Regions from separate parts of the Neobacillus sp. plas4 genome, predicted to be linked through region 1. Evidence: predicted binding sites of a transcription regulator. Region 1 holds the regulator's gene; the other holds the start of a gene.

Region 1 (8,699 bases):
TTTGCCTTCACTATATACTGGAATGTCTTTGTCCCAGCCTTCAGGCAATTCATTTCTTAATGCTGCTTCTAATTGATTTGCTAATTCTGGATATTCATTCTTATATTGTGCAAATAAGTCGTTCCATTCTTTTTCCTTCTTCGAACCATTTTCAACGATAAGGTTCTTGAAGTTATCATAAACCTCCTGTGGCACATGGAAATCTTCTTCAAACGTCCATTTATATGCTTCTTTTGTCAGCTTTAATTCTTCTGCTCCAAGTGGAGAGCCATGGACACTAGAAGTTCCAGCGCGGTTTGGAGAACCATAACCAATCACAGTTCTAACTTCAATCATAGTTGGACGATCTAAATCGTTTCTAGCTTCTTCTAAAGCCTTTGCGATTTCTGCTAAATTGTTGCCGTCCTCTACTCGAAGGTATTGCCAGCCGTATGATAAGAAACGGTTCTTAACACTTTCAGAGAAGGATTTATTTAAATCACCATCTAATGAAATATCATTGGAATCGTATAAAACAACTAAACGTCCAAGTTTTAAATGTCCAGCTAGAGAAGCCGCCTCTGCTGATACACCTTCCATTAAGTCTCCATCACCACAAATACTATATGTATAATGGTTTACAATTTCGAAATTCTCTTTATTATAGACGCTAGCTGTATGACGTTCTGCCATTGCCATACCCACAGCCATTGCAATACCCTGTCCAAGAGGACCAGTTGTTGCTTCGACACCTTCAGTATGTTTATACTCTGGATGTCCAGGAGTTTTACTTCCCCATTGGCGGAATTGTTTTAAGTCATCCATAGAAAGATTGTAACCAGATAAATGAAGCATGCTGTATAATAAAGCAGATCCATGGCCTGCAGATAATACAAATCTGTCACGGTTAAACCACTCTGGATTTTTTGGATTATGGTTCATAAAACGAGTCCATAATGCGTAAGTCATTGGTGCAGCACCCATTGGCAAACCTGGATGCCCTGAATTTGCTTTTTCGATCATATCAATCGATAGTGTACGAATAGATGTTACGGACAAATCATCAATAGTTTCAAACATGTAAATAATCACTCCTGTTTCAATAGGATAATAATAACACCCTTAATATTATAGTTCAGCGGGCATTAATTCAACAATTAATTTGATTACTAAACAAATTAATTTACTTTCATTTTATTATTTTTACACACAAAGGGAGACAATATGTAAATAGGAAAAACAAAAAGTTTTTCCATTGATTAATGAAGATTATATTTTTTTCTATCTTTTATCTTTTTAGGTGTTACATCTTTACCTTCTGGATCAATAAAAGTTGTATTTGTTAATGTATCTAACATAGAGCTGCGGAAAGTGGTTAAATACTCACTTCTTAGTTTTGATTGTTCCTTTGCTTCTGCTTCTGTTAATCCAGTTACTTTGGCTTTTCTGGCTAGTTCATTGATTCTAGCCATTTTTTCTTTTGAGAGCATGTAAAACCCGCCTTTCGAATATCTTCGCAAAAATTGATTTTACTAAAAAAAAGACCATCTGACAAGGCAAATGGTCTATTGTTCCTCTGACTCAATAGATTCTTGGAATTCTTGATAACGTCTGTGAACAGTTGCTTTTGATATAGTATATCCAAAACCCCTTAATGTAGCAGCTATCTCTGCAAACGTTAACTTGTTTTTTCGAAGCCGGATAATCTCCTCAACCGGAACCTCTATTTTCTCTCTGCCTGAATTCGACTCGAGGTTTTTTAGATTTTTCTCAGGCTTATACCCTTGAGCAACTGCTCTTTTCATTCCCCGCTTAATCTTAATATTATGTAGCTTTCTCTGGTATTCCTCTACCATTCCTACGATTTTTAATACCATTGAATCACTTTCAGACAGTTGCAGCTCACCATTATGAGAAATGCTATAAAGCTTTACTTCTTCTTTTAATATACAGTGCAAGAGAGCAATTTTCGCATTTCCTCTTCCAAGTCTTGTCTCATCCTGAATTAGCACAGCCTGTATCGTTTTTTCTTTCAATATATCTAATAACTCTAAGATCCCATCTCGTTCTAGGTCATAACCGCTGGCTTGCTCTCTAATTATGGAGACAACATTGAAACGATGCTGACTGGCAAGCTGTACAAGTTCCTCTTCCTGACGTTTTAATGAGGTTTCCTGGGTTTCTTTGTTGGTACTAACTCGGCAGTATATTATTGCATTCATCATCGGACTTTTACTCTCCAGCTGCACTTGCATATTCAGTTAAAGAACCTACTTCATAGTTTACAGGGATGATAATTTCTTCACCTGGATAAATTCTATCTCCTTCTATTTCGTTATGCTGTTTAACCCAACTGATAAATTCGGTATTTGAGTAAGAATGAAGTTCAGAATATTGGTTGGAGATTTCCCAAAGGGAGTCGCCTTCAAATACGGTAATTGTCAAGAACTTTTCTTCTACATTCGAATTAAAACGTATTGATAAAATAAAACTTAATGTACAGCTCAAGATAATAAGTACTATTGCAAAAGAGTATTTCTCCCATAAATTTTTCATCATATAACCCCTATTCAGAATGTATGTTCGTTTATATGTTTTCATTATAATCCGAACATTTGTTTGTTGTCAACAAAAATTCGAACTTATGTTTGTATAAAAAATACCAACATGCTATAATAAATTAAATAATTAAATAGGGCGAGGTGTATCTTATTATGACAAAAATATCTAAGCGACAGCAGGATATCCTTGAATTTATCAAAGGGGAAGTAAAGAAGAAGGGCTATCCACCATCCGTAAGAGAAATTGGAGAAGCAGTAGGACTTGCTTCAAGTTCTACCGTTCATGGTCATTTAGCACGTTTGGAAAGCAAAGGACTAATTCGAAGAGATCCAACAAAACCAAGAGCAATTGAAATACTAGAATCGGATGCAATTGCAAATATCCCAAGAAATAATGTTGTTAACGTGCCGATTGTAGGTAAAGTTACTGCCGGACTTCCTATTACCGCTATTGAGAATGTAGAAGAGTTCTTTCCGCTGCCTGAGAGTCTAGCACCAGCAGATGAACAAGTTTTTATGCTAGAAATCATGGGTGAGAGTATGATAGAAGCCGGAATTCTCGATGGAGATTACGTAATCGTGAGACAGCAGCAAACTGCGAACAATGGAGATATCGTTGTCGCCATGACAGAAGAAGACGAAGCGACATGTAAGAGATTCTTCAAAGAAAAAGATTTCATTCGCTTGCAGCCTGAAAATTCTACAATGGATCCGATAATTTTGAGAAATGTATCTATTCTGGGGAAAGTTATTGGGGTTTATCGTCATATACATTAATCATTTGGGAGCAGCCACGTTTGTGGCTGCTCTTTTTTATTTGGTGTTGTTATTGATTATTAAGACGGGAATTAATAAGAGACCTCCGGTTGTATAGGCCACAATCTCGAGGTGATTCTTACCTTAATTGAAAAATTCAAGTTTTATGGGCACAATCACGGCGTGATTCTTACCTTAATTGTAAATTTCCAGTTTTACGGGCACAATCATGACGTGATTCTTACCTTAATTGTAAATTTCCAGTTTTACGGGCACAATCATGGCGTGATTCTTACCTTAATTGAAGAATATCACTTTTACGGGGCACAATGGTGAAACAATCCACTTACATTAACAAAAAAAAACCCAGTATGGACTATATCCACACTGGGTTTGAGTATTTTAGTACATGCTCAAATACTGGTCGCGTTCCCAAGGGTGTACTACTGTGCGGAACATATCCCACTCAATCTCTTTTGCTTCAACAAAGTGTTCGAAGATGTGCTCTCCTAAACCTGCAACAATCACTTCATCAGCCTTTAATTGTTCTAAAGCTTCTGCTAGAGTTGCTGGAAGATCGAGGATCCCTTCTTCAATTCTTTCTTCCTTACTCATTACATAGATGTTACGGTCAACTGGAGCCGGAGGAGTCATTTTATTTTTAATTCCATCTAAACCAGCTTTTAATAGTACAGCCATCGCCAGGTATGGGTTAGCGGCTGGGTCAACGCTTCTTACTTCTACACGAGTGCTTAATCCGCGAGAAGATGGAATACGAATTAATGGTGAACGGTTTCTAGCAGACCAAGCAACATAGCAAGGTGCTTCATAGCCAGGAACCAGACGCTTATAAGAGTTTACTGTCGGATTGGTAATAGCTGTAAAGTTCGGTGAATGCTTAAGGATACCAGCGATAAATTGACGAGCTGTATCACTCATTTCAAGGTCGCCTGTTGGCTCATAGAATGCGTTTTTGCCATTGGTAAATAATGAAAGATTCATGTGCATTCCAGATCCATTCACTCCGTATAATGGTTTTGGCATGAACGTCGCATGTAAGCCGTGTTTACGAGCAATTGTTTTAACTACTAATTTGAATGTTTGAATTTGGTCACATGCTGTTAAAGCATCAGCATACTTAAAGTCGATTTCGTGCTGACCTGGTGCTACTTCATGGTGAGAAGCTTCAATTTCAAAGCCCATTTCTTCTAACTCTAGTACGATATCACGACGGCAGTTTTCACCTAAATCAGTTGGAGCTAGATCGAAGTATCCGCCTTGGTCGTTCAATTCTAATGAAGGCTCACCTTTTTCGTCTAATTTAAATAAGAAGAATTCAGGCTCAGGTCCTAAGTTAAAGTCTGTAAATCCTAGTTCTTCCATTTCTTTTAATACTCTTCTTAAGTTACTTCGTGGATCGCCATCAAATGGTTTTCCTTCTGGAGTGTAGATATCACAGATTAAACGAGCAACTTTTCCTTTTTCAGCTGTCCACGGGAATACTACCCAAGTATTTAAATCAGGAACAAGGTGCATATCAGATTCTTCAATACGCACAAATCCTTCGATAGATGAACCATCAAACATCATTTTATTATCTAATGCCTTTTCTAATTGGCTGACTGGAATCTCTACATTTTTAATCGTTCCTAAAATATCAGTGAACTGCAACCGAATAAACTTAACATTTTCTTCTTGTGCTAACTGCTTAATATCTTCTCTTGTATACTTTGCCATCCTTATTACCTCCAAAATTTAATTTTAACTTAATGGAAAAATCGTGACATATCTCCTTGTCTGAGTGACGAACGATTGAATCTTCCAGAATGTTGTAATTCGTGTCGGAGCAAATTTCGCAACTGATCGTCTGTTAACTCCTGCTTGGCTTTTTCGGCCTGTTGCTGAATCACATTGGACTGTTGATCTTTTATGAGGATAAGCTGTTTAATTCCAGCCATATTCACACCTTGATCAATGAGATCCTTAATTTCTAGTAGTCTATCAATATCGTTTAAACTAAAGAGTCTTCTATTCCCATCAGTTCTAGCTGGAGAAATCAATTGGTGCTCTTCGTAATATCGAATTTGTCTGGCAGTTAGTTCAGTCAGCTGCATAACAGTTCCAATTGGGAATAAAGGCATCGAGCGGCGTATTTCTTTTCCACTCATTCAATTTCTCCTCTCCTCTTACTGATTTATATTGTTATTATATTTCGTGTAAGAAAAGATGTCAATCCTATGTTAGGTTTTCTAACATGGTTTTTCCAAAAAAAAGAATAACTACGTTAGTTATTCTTTGCATCCATTATTATTTCAATTCAAATTAGATTTTTTTGTATTAAAGAGTCTACGGCAATACAAACGGCCATTTTGACATGTGCATAGGTTAGCCCGCCTTGAACATAAGCTACATAAGGAGGTCTTATTGGTCCGTCTGCTGTCAACTCGATACTTGCACCTTGGATGAATGTTCCCGCAGCCATGATCACATCATCCTCATATCCTGGCATATACGCTGGATAGGCTGTTACATGAGAATTAATCGGCGAAGCAAATTGAATAGCCTGACAAAAAGCTATCATTTTATCTTTATCATCAAATTGAACCGATTGAATTAAATCCGTACGGTAAGAATCCCATTTAGGATAAGAATTCATCCCTAATTTTTCTAGAAATGCTGCTGTAAAAACCGCTCCTTTTAAGGCTTGACCAACAACATGCGGTGCTAAAAAGAAACCTTGATACATTTCTTGAAGGCTGTAAATGGAAGCACCAGCCTCAGCACCAATGCCTGGCGATGTCATTCGGTAAGAACAGGCTTCAACATATTGTTTCTTCCCTACAATATACCCACCAGTCTTCACAATTCCTCCGCCAGGATTTTTAATTAATGAACCTGCCATCAAATCGGCTCCCACGTGACACGGTTCCAATTCCTCAACGAATTCTCCGTAGCAATTATCTACAAAAACCACGACATCTTCTTTTATTTCCTTTACAAACGAAATCATCTCTTTGATTTCAGCAATCGTAAAGGAAGGACGGGTTGCATAGCCCTTTGAGCGTTGGATGCCGATCATTTTGGTATTACTTTTGATTTTGTCAGCAACCTGATTCCAGTCAATCGATCCCTTATCCGACAGCTCCACACTATCATAGGAAATTCCAAACTCCTTTAACGACCCCACTCCATTGCCGCGAATTCCAACAATCTCCTCAAGCGTGTCATACGGTTTGCCTGTTATATAAAGAAGTTCATCGCCAGGGCGAAGGATACCAAACAAAGAGATTGATATTGCATGCGTCCCTGAGATAATTTGCGGACGAACTAGACCTGCTTCTGCACCAAATACATCTGCATAAATAAGTTCTAATGTATCTCTGCCGATATCATCATAGCCATAACCCGTTGAAGGAATAAAGTGAGAATCGCTAACTCGGTGCTCTTGATAACTTTTCAAAACTCGAAATTGATTGCTTTCAATTCTTTCATCTATCTCTTTATGTACGTTACCAATTTGTTGTTCTACACCACGTACAATTTGTTGAAGCTTTTCCCCATTTTTTAACTGTTGAAACATACTGTTACTCCATTCTCGTTTTGTATTTCAGTAATTGTCCGGAAATTTGATGATCTGGCAATGCAAATCCTCTGCATTGATAAAGCTCATTTTCTTCATCAAAAACCAGTTCTCTTACAATTGTCTCATTCTTTAATTGTGCAATCAGCTTCCCTTCTGTTGAAGGAATCCTGACTTGATACTGATCCATCATTTCAATCATTACTTTTTCAATTTTTCTTTTTAATTCATTGCGGTCCTCTTTGTTGAAGGCACTTACGAAAATAAGAGGATGGTTCGTTGTTGGTACAAAATCAGGATGTTTAATATCTCTCTTATTATAAACCGTTATCTGAGGGATGTCCTTCACTTCTAAGTCCTCAAGCAGCTTATTTACTGTTTTTTCATGCTGAAAGTAGTCCGCATTTGACATATCAACGACATGTAAAAGCAGATCTGCTTCTTTTACTTCTTCCAGAGTCGAACGAAATGCTGCAATTAGTGCAGTTGGAAGGTCTTGAATGAAACCTACAGTATCGGTAACCAAGGTTTGAAAACCACTCGGTAATACCAACTTTCTTGTCATCGGATCCAAGGTAGCAAATAATTGATTCTCCTCATAGGAATCCGCTTCGGATAGACGATTAAAAAGAGTTGATTTACCTGCGTTCGTATAGCCGACAATCGCAATTTGGAATGTTTTGTTTTTCTTCCTTCTTTCACGGTAACGATCCCGATGTTGAACAATGACCGCCAATTGATTCTTAATTTCATCAATTCTACGTCGGATATGACGACGGTCCGATTCTAATTTTGATTCCCCAGGTCCTCTCGTCCCAATACCAGCTCCCAATCGAGATAACGCGGTCCCTTGACCAGCAAGACGCGGCAATAAGTATTGAAGCTGGGCCAATTCAACCTGGAGCTTACCCTCTTTAGACCTTGCTCTTTGAGCAAAGATATCTAATATTAACTGCGTCCGGTCAATAATACGGGCATCTAATTCAGAAGCAAGATTTCGTTTTTGGCTTGGTGATAATTCATCATTAAAAATGACTATATCCGCTTCTACCTCTTCTACAAGCGCTTTTAGTTCTTCAACTTTACCTTTTCCTATGTATAGCGCTGAGTGGACGCGCTCTCGTTTTTGAACCACAGTCATTAGAACTTCACCTTTAGCTGTTTCTGTTAAGGATGCAAGTTCTTCCATCGAATACTGGAATCGACTATCGTCTTCTGTTTGCGTTTGGCAGCCAACTAAGATTGCTTTTTCTAAGCTTACTTCTTGTTCCATACCAACACCTGCTTTCATAAATTTCCTTACACTATCATACCAAAAAAGTGGTCAACACCATAATTTGATCATTTTTTAGAATCAATAGGAGAAAATACGCTCGGACAGGGAGTAATAAACTCCCATAGTGAATTATACTCTCGCATAGCGAAAATTACTCACGCATACGAATAATACTCACATTGAAAAATCGGCGGTATCCATATCCGCCGATTTTTTTATTGATCTTCTTCAAAAATTAAATCGTTACTTCTTAATGTCATTAATTCATGTTTGTCAAAGCTATTTTGCAGCAGCAGCCTCATGGCCTGGGCACGTATTGATTTTTCAATAATATTTCGAACATACCGTCCATTTGAAAAGCTATTCGGACTCAAGACAGCCTTGACCCAAATTAAATGGTCTTTCAGCTTTTTTTCCGCCTCATGACTTAAACTATATTCTCTTTCATCGAGCATTCGGCCGGCAATTTCCATTAATTGATCAATCGTATAATTAGGAAAATCAATGACTAATGGAAAACGGGAGTGCAGCCCTGGATTCAAAGTTA
Region 2 (8,699 bases), 3.0 Mb from region 1:
GAATACCTATAGCCTCGTCACAAAACGGAAATTTTTTAAACCGAATTTTTTTCTTGGACCTTTTAAGCCGATGTATGGTTTTGCCCCTGTTCTCTTGGTTTATTTAATCGGTCCGGAAACAAGTTGGCCAGTTATTTTGTTACTATGTTTTTTTATTCCTACCTTTATAGAGTACGTCAGCGGGGCACTACTACAGAAATGTTTCCAACGTCAATGGTGGGATTATTCTGATATGCCGCTGCAAGTTCAAGGTCATATCTGCCTGCCATTTTCTCTTTGTTGGATTCTGCTCTCTTTTGCCTGTATCAAATGGATTCATCCTGTCATTATTTCTGCTTATAAAGTCTCCGAATTACTATGGGCATGGATTTGGCCGGCAATTATATTGTATTTTATTGCAGAGCTTACATTATCGATTCGCAGACATTCAGTCCATGCTTTGGAAGAAGCAGAATCGCCCAATCCAATTCAATAAAGAAAAACTCTCCTTCTGTTTAATAAGAAGGAGTTTTTTTTGAAAAAATAAAAAAGATTGACATTCAAACTTTGATTTGAATATCATATAATCAAATAAAGATTTGAATGTATGAGGTGATGGAATGAAGGAACGTGATATTTGTGAGGTTACCTGTGTTGATACACACAAAACCACAAGAATGCAGCCTTTAGTTGAAAAAAGCAATATTGTTGAGGTCACAAAGCTTTTTAAAGCCTTATCAGATGAAACACGAATGAAAATCGCTTATGCACTTACCATGGAAAACGAGCTGTGTGTTTGTGATGTGGCTAATATTGTTGGAGCAACAACGGCGACAGCTTCCCACCATTTGCGCCACCTGAATGGCTTGGGGCTTGCAAAATACCGTAAAGAAGGGAAATTAGTCTATTACTCCCTTGATGATGATCATGTAAAACAATTAATTCATATTGCCTTCGAACATCAGGAAGAAGTATCCAGTCGAAGGTAGGAATGTATTACAAAGGCTATTTTCGTAAATATTGTTGTTAAAATCTTAAAGCCGATTTTAACTTTGTTAAAATCCTAAAACCGATTTTAACTTGGAAATAGCTATTTTGAGCTATAGAATTTAGTTTGCTGGCTCTTTTCTTATTAAATGCTGTTTTCTGCAGAAACTTCGCACAATCATAAAATTTTGTTCCAAAAAGGAACAGAGCTTAAGAAAAGAGCATTACAAAAAAGAGATAAGAGAAAACTAAGAGACAACTCTAGTTGGGAGAGGATATTTATGGGACATCATCATCACCATGGACACTCTCATGGGCATTCACATGGTCACGGACATGGACATGGGCATTCACATTCTAGTAATAAAAAAGCATTACTGAGTTCTTTTATTATAATTGCTGTTTTTATGGTGGTTGAGGTTATCGGCGGAATTCTAACAAATAGCTTAGCTTTATTATCGGACGCCGGTCACATGCTTAGCGATGCGGCAGCCCTAGGATTAAGCTATTTTGCAATTAAATTAGGAGAAAAACAAGTATCACAGGAAAAAACCTATGGTTACAAGCGTTTTGAAATCATTGCCGCTGCTTTAAATGGGCTCACTCTTATCATCATTTCCTTATATATCTTTTATGAAGCGTTTCAGCGCTTCTTTGCTCCGCCTGAGGTGCAAAGTACAGGGATGCTGATTGTATCCGTAACAGGTTTAGTGGTTAACATTATCGCAGCCTGGATTCTAATGAGTGGTGACAAGGATGATAACCTAAATGTTCGAAGTGCGTTTTTACATGTACTGGGAGACATGCTGGGCTCTGTTGGAGCTATTGTCGCAGCCTTGTTGATTATGTTCTTCGGCTGGACCATTGCTGACCCAATTGCCAGTGTGATTGTCGCGGTATTAATCATTATCAGCGGTTTTCGTGTTACCCGGGATTCCTTCCATATCCTAATGGAAGGTGCACCATCCCAAATTGACATTCAGCAGGTTAAACAAGCCCTCAGTAAAATCCCGCTTGTTAAGGAAGTTCATGATTTACACATCTGGACCATTACTTCTGGGTATCCGGTATTAAGCTGTCATATTACGATTTTAGATGAAGCCGTCCATGATGATATTCTGGCTCGTTCACAAAAAATTCTTCATGATGAATTTCATATCGAGCATAGTACTATTCAAGTCGAAAAAGCTGAAATTGGCTGCCCGAGCCCGCATGGAAATTGCAATTAATTTAATAAAGGCTGTGTTCGTAAAGATTGTTGTTAAAATCTTAAAGCCGATTTTAACGTGGTAATAGATATTTTGCACTTTAGAATATATTTTGCAGGCTCTTTTCTTATTAATTTACTCTATTTCTTGCACTAACTTAGTACAATTATTAATTCTTGTTCCTAAAATCAACAAAGTTTAAGAAAAGAGCTTGAAAAATACAGCTAATTTATTGCAATTTTGTGAATAAATTTCTAAAATAGATAGACAGAAACAAATGAATGAGGTGTACCCATGGAAGAGGTTTTTAGATACTTGTCGGCGTTTATATTGCCAGGATTGCTCGTGCTGCTATTTACCCGGGTCACTTATAATCGCTACATTGGTCTTGCATTAACCGTTGGACTCATTGCTGCTTCTGTTTATAAAGGTTATACCAACACCTTTCCACTTATTGTAATAGATGCATTTTCCTTAACAGCCGGTTTCTGGCTCGCAGCTAAGATGAAGCAAAGAGTCCTCAAAAAAACGTAGCTTCATTCAAAAATCAAAGTCTGTCAATAAAATGGCAGGCTTTTTTTGCTTTTAATATAAATAAACTTAATAATCTACGAGAAAATCGAATGTAGGTTCGCATATTGTTGGTTAGTTTTTAGGATATTGTGTTAGAATGATACTATTAGATGTAAGAGGAGCACTTTCCGGCACCATCCCGGACTTTTTGCATGTTGAAAAGCCAGAAAGTGTGTGAATCGGGAGGGAATTTTGTGAAGGACCAATTTGAATTAGTTTCGAAATACTCGCCCCAAGGTGATCAACCGGAAGCGATCCGTCAATTAGTTCAGGGAATTAATGAGGACAAGCGTTATCAGACGCTGCTTGGTGCCACCGGAACGGGAAAGACTTTTACTGTTTCCAATGTAATTAAAGAAGTAAATAAGCCGACACTTGTGATCGCTCATAATAAAACATTAGCGGGGCAGCTTTATAGCGAATTCAAGGAGTTTTTCCCAAATAATGCTGTTGAGTATTTTGTCAGTTACTATGATTACTTTCAGCCTGAAGCCTACGTTCCATCGACAGATACATTTATTGAAAAAGATGCGAGTATAAACGATGAAATTGATAAGCTTCGTCACTCGGCGACCTCCTCCTTGTTTGAGCGGAAAGATGTCATCATTATCGCTAGTGTATCGTGTATTTATGGTCTCGGTTCACCTGAAGAATACAAGGAGATGGTACTTTCTTTAAGAACAGGTATGGAAATTGAGCGTAACAAGCTGCTTCACCGTTTGGTGGATATTCAATATGAAAGAAACGATATTGATTTTAAGCGTGGTACGTTCCGTGTTCGTGGCGATATTGTGGAAATATTCCCTGTTTCGCGTGATGAGCATTGTGTCCGCGTAGAATTTTTTGGAGATGAAATTGATCGCATTCGCGAAGTAGATGCTTTAACAGGAGAAATCATTGGTGAACGTGAGCATATCGCCATTTTCCCTGCATCCCACTTCGTCACTAGAGAAGAAAAAATGCGATTGGCGATTGAGAACATTGAAAAAGAACTCGAAGAACGTTTGGAAGAATTGCGTGATGAGAATAAATTGCTCGAAGCACAGCGGATAGAACAGCGGACTCGCTACGATCTCGAAATGATGCGTGAAATGGGTTTTTGTTCAGGTATTGAGAACTACTCACGCCATCTGACTCTGAGACCAGCAGGCTCCACGCCATATACGCTCCTCGATTATTTTCCAGAAGATTTTCTTCTCATTGTTGACGAATCGCATGTTACATTACCTCAAGTAAGGGGAATGTTCAATGGTGACCGAGCACGAAAACAGGTGCTTGTTGACTTCGGATTCCGTCTTCCGTCAGCGCTAGATAACCGGCCGTTGACTTTTGATGAATTTGAAAAGCATATTCACAATGCAATCTTTGTTTCGGCAACACCAGGACCATTTGAGCTTGAGCATACTCCAGAAATGGTTCAGCAAATCATTCGTCCTACAGGTTTATTGGATCCAACCATTGAAGTGCGCCCTATTGAGGGACAAATTGACGACATCATTGGTGAAATTCAGGAGCGAATCAAGAAGAATGAACGTGTATTGATTACGACTTTAACAAAGAAAATGTCAGAGGACTTAACGGATTATCTGAAAGAAATCGGTATTAAAGTTCAATATTTGCATTCTGAAGTCAAAACACTTGAACGTATTGAAATCATTCGTGAGCTGCGGCTCGGTAAATACGATGTTCTTGTCGGGATTAACCTTCTAAGAGAAGGTCTCGATATTCCAGAGGTTTCTCTCATTACCATTTTGGATGCCGATAAAGAAGGGTTCCTCCGTTCGGAACGTTCATTAATCCAAACTATTGGCCGTGCGGCTCGTAACGCCAATGGCCATGTCATCCTGTATGCGGATAAAATGACAAATTCGATGGAAATAGCAATTAATGTAACAAGAGAGCGTCGGAGAATTCAAGAAGAATATAATAAAAAGCACGGCATTACGCCAATGACCATTCAAAAGGGAATTCGGGAGTCGATTCGAGCCACTCATGCTGCCGAAGAACAGGAAGACTACAAACCATCCGCAGCCTTTGGTAAGATGTCGAAGAAAGAAAAAGATAAGCTAATAGCCACGATGGAAAAGGAAATGAAAACAGAAGCAAAGGCGCTTAATTTTGAGCGAGCGGCCGAACTTCGTGATTTATTATTAGAGTTAAAAGCGGAAGGATGACGTAACCATGGCGATGGATAAATTAATTGTAAAAGGCGCCAGAGCCCATAATTTAAAAAATGTAGATGTCGCCATTCCGAGGGATAAGCTTGTTGTATTAACAGGACTTTCTGGTTCAGGAAAGTCCTCTTTGGCTTTTGATACGATTTATGCAGAAGGACAACGGCGCTACGTAGAATCACTCTCGGCTTATGCACGGCAATTCCTGGGACAAATGGATAAACCGGACGTCGATTCCATTGAAGGACTATCTCCAGCGATTTCAATAGATCAAAAAACAACAAGCAAGAACCCTCGTTCAACCGTAGGAACGGTGACGGAAATTTATGATTACTTGCGATTACTTTTTGCCCGTGTTGGAAGACCGACCTGTCCAATCCACAACATTGAAATTTCTTCGCAAACGATTGAGCAAATGGTCGACCGTATTTTGGAGTATCCAGAACGAACAAAAATGCAGATCCTTGCTCCAATTATATCGGGTCGAAAAGGGATGCATGTTAAAGTATTAGAAGATATAAAAAAACAAGGCTTTGTGCGTGTTCGTATAGATGGAGAAATGCTCGACCTTGGAGATGAGATTGAATTAGATAAAAATAAAAAACATTCGATTGAGGTTGTTGTTGACCGGATCGTCGTCAAAGAGGGCATGTCCGCTAGGATTGCAGATTCTCTTGAATCGGCCTTACGCCTTGGTGAAGGTAAAGTGCTCGTCGATGTCATTGGTGAAGAGGAACTCCTTTTCAGCGAAAACCATGCCTGTCCTCACTGTGGTTTTTCAATTGGGGAATTAGAACCTCGGATGTTTTCGTTCAATAGTCCTTTTGGTGCCTGCTCAGAGTGTGACGGACTTGGTTCCAAGCTCGAGGTAGATGTTGACCTAGTGATACCCAATAAGGATTTATCTTTGAAACAGCATGCCATTGCCCCATGGGAGCCGACGAGTTCACAGTATTATCCGCAGCTGCTCGAGGCTGTTTGTAACCATTATGGTGTTGATATGGATATACCGTTCAAGGACATCCCAAATCATCTTATAGAAAAAGTTCTTTATGGAGTAAAAGGTGATAAAATTTATTTCCGTTATGAGAATGATTGGGGACAAGTTCGTGAAGGGCATATTGAATTTGAGGGCGTCATCCGTAATGTAGAGCGCCGTTACAAGGAGACAAGCTCTGATTATATTCGTGAGCAAATGGAGAAATACATGGGTGAACAGCCGTGTCCGACCTGTAAAGGCAATCGGTTGAAAAAAGAGAGCTTAGCTGTGTTAATCTCTGGACGTCATATTTCTCAACTAACACATTTATCAATTGAAGAAACCTATGATTTTTTTAAAAGCATATCCTTATCGGAAAAAGAAATGCAGATAGGCAAGCTGATATTTAATGAGATTCATGAGCGCCTAGGTTTCCTCATGAATGTAGGACTCGATTACTTAAGTCTTGGCCGTGCATCAGGGACTCTCTCTGGAGGAGAAGCGCAGCGTATTCGTTTGGCAACCCAAATTGGTTCAAAGTTAACAGGCGTACTCTACATTTTAGACGAGCCTTCGATTGGTCTTCATCAGCGTGATAATGACCGCCTAATTGAAACGTTAAAGCATATGCGTGATATCGGAAATACCTTGATTGTTGTTGAACATGATGAAGATACCATGATGGCTGCTGATTACTTAATTGATATCGGGCCAGGTGCAGGGGTCCATGGCGGTCAAATTATATCTGCGGGCACACCTGCTGAAGTTTTAGCCGACCCGAATTCGTTAACTGGGCAGTATCTATCCGGCAAGAAGTTTATTCCATTGCCACTCGAGCGACGCAAATCAGATGGAAGATATATCGAAATTAAAGGGGCTTCAGAAAATAATTTACGTAATGTAAATGTCAAGATACCTTTAGGTATGTTTATCGCTGTCACGGGTGTGTCTGGTTCCGGGAAAAGTACACTGATTAATGAAGTCCTTCATAAATCACTCGCACAGAAACTAAATCGCGCAAAAACAAAGCCTGGTGAGCATAAAGAGATTATCGGTATGAATTATTTAGAAAAAGTCATCGATATTGACCAATCACCAATTGGCAGGACACCACGCTCCAATCCTGCAACCTATACAGGTGTATTTGATGATATCCGAGATTTGTTTGCAACAACGAATGAAGCGAAAGTCCGCGGTTATAAAAAAGGACGTTTTAGCTTTAATGTTAAAGGTGGACGCTGTGAGGCATGTAAGGGAGATGGAATCCTCAAAATCGAGATGCACTTCCTGCCGGACGTCTATGTTCCATGCGAGGTATGTCATGGAAAACGCTATAACCGTGAAACGCTCGAAGTGAGATATAAGGGAAAGAATATTGCGGAAATTCTAGAAATGACGGTCGAGACAGCTGTACAGTTTTTCGAAAATGTCCCAAAAATCAGCCGCAAGCTGCAGACGATTTATGATGTTGGTCTTGGATATATAAAATTAGGTCAACCTGGAACAACTCTTTCTGGCGGAGAGGCACAGCGTGTAAAGCTTGCTTCTGAACTTCACCGCCGTTCAAATGGAAAAACCTTTTACATTTTGGATGAACCAACGACTGGTCTTCATGTTGATGATATTTCAAGGTTGTTAGTCGTTCTCCAGCGCTTAGTTGAGACTGGCGATACTGTCTTGGTGATTGAGCATAATTTAGATGTCATCAAAGCCACAGACTATATTATCGATCTCGGTCCTGAAGGCGGGGACAAGGGAGGGACCATTGTCGCTTCAGGGACCCCTGAAAAAGTCGCAGAGGTACCAGGTTCGTATACAGGCAAATACTTAAAGCCTATACTAGAGCGTGACCGGTTACGAATGAAGGAACAAATCAAAGAAAAAGAAACGATTGGATAGAGCTAAGACCTTTGGGTTTTAGCTTTTTTGTATAGAGGAACCATTTTTTTGAAACCTTCATCCTTTCCCATCCGTAATATACGGTAAGGGGAGTGATGGATATGGAAACAAGGAAGGTCCTTTCTGGCTTATGTTACTTTAGTATTTTTTTTGCTGGGATTCTTTTTCCGCTTGTCGTGATGTTCGCCTCAGGAGATGATGTCACAAAAAGCCATGCTAAAAAGGCATTTTTATCTCACTTAATTCCACTAATACCAGTTCCACTGCTAATATTCGCTATATTTAATGATTTGAATGCTATAAATAATGAAGCTATTCCTGTTTTTACACTGGTCACTGCAGGAATAATAATCTTAGTTAGTCTGATTGTCACGATATGGAATGTGATAAAAGGCGTAAAAGCCTTCATGATGGAATAGATTTTATAGAAAGGCTGTTTTCATAGATATTGTTGTTAAAATCTTAAAGCCGATTTTAACGTGGAAATAGTTACTTTGCGACTTTGAATTTAGTTTGCAAGCTCTTTTCTTGTTAAATTTATACTGTTTTCTGTGAAGACACAGCAGGATCATTAATTTTCGTTATAAATAGCAACATAGTTTAAGAAAAGAGCCTAAAGAATACTTTTATTGGAGTGGATGATGATGAAGGAAGAACGAAAAAGGATTTTAAAGATGGTAGAAGAAGGAAAACTAAATGTCGATGAAGCATTAACCTTATTAGAAGAACTTGAAAAACCAGGGCAAACTATGGAACAAAAGCAGGAGCAAATTGCTAAGGAGATATCAACAGCTTTTCAGTTTGAAGAAGCAAAGAAAGAAGAGGGTGCTCATAGTAAAGTTCATTCAGCGAAAGAAAAAATCTTTCATTTTGTTGACACAGCATTGAAAAAAGTGAAAG

What was found. Region 1 encodes LexA, which represses DNA repair genes until DNA is damaged. Its sites were predicted from a motif close to CGAACATATGTTCG; they were not measured.
Region 2: uvrB (excinuclease ABC subunit UvrB) is a predicted target of LexA. The motif match lies at 2,795-2,808, and genes of this name have one in related genera.

Annotation. Positions count from the first base shown of each region.
Region 1 covers NZ_CM170152.1:2,040,050-2,048,748, reverse strand. Annotated here, with positions in the region: gene tkt (transketolase) at 1-1,059, opposite strand, end outside; gene AC2TFD_RS10265 (DUF896 domain-containing protein) at 1,239-1,469, opposite strand; gene AC2TFD_RS10260 (YneB family resolvase-like protein) at 1,545-2,201, opposite strand; gene yneA (cell division suppressor protein YneA) at 2,212-2,535, opposite strand; gene lexA (transcriptional repressor LexA) at 2,694-3,317, shown strand; gene glnA (type I glutamate--ammonia ligase) at 3,699-5,033, opposite strand; gene AC2TFD_RS10240 (MerR family transcriptional regulator) at 5,063-5,464, opposite strand; gene AC2TFD_RS10235 (methionine gamma-lyase family protein) at 5,614-6,876, opposite strand; gene hflX (GTPase HflX) at 6,881-8,149, opposite strand; gene spoVK (stage V sporulation protein K) at 8,368-8,699, opposite strand, start outside.
Region 2 covers NZ_CM170152.1:5,044,885-5,053,583, reverse strand. Annotated here, with positions in the region: gene AC2TFD_RS25580 (putative ABC transporter permease) at 1-475, shown strand, start outside; gene AC2TFD_RS25575 (ArsR/SmtB family transcription factor) at 600-968, shown strand; gene AC2TFD_RS25570 (cation diffusion facilitator family transporter) at 1,248-2,195, shown strand; gene AC2TFD_RS25565 (CsbA family protein) at 2,469-2,708, shown strand; gene uvrB (excinuclease ABC subunit UvrB) at 2,942-4,921, shown strand; gene uvrA (excinuclease ABC subunit UvrA) at 4,929-7,799, shown strand; gene AC2TFD_RS25550 (magnetosome magnetite crystal formation protein family) at 7,901-8,218, shown strand; gene AC2TFD_RS25545 (DUF4097 family beta strand repeat-containing protein) at 8,444-8,699, shown strand, end outside.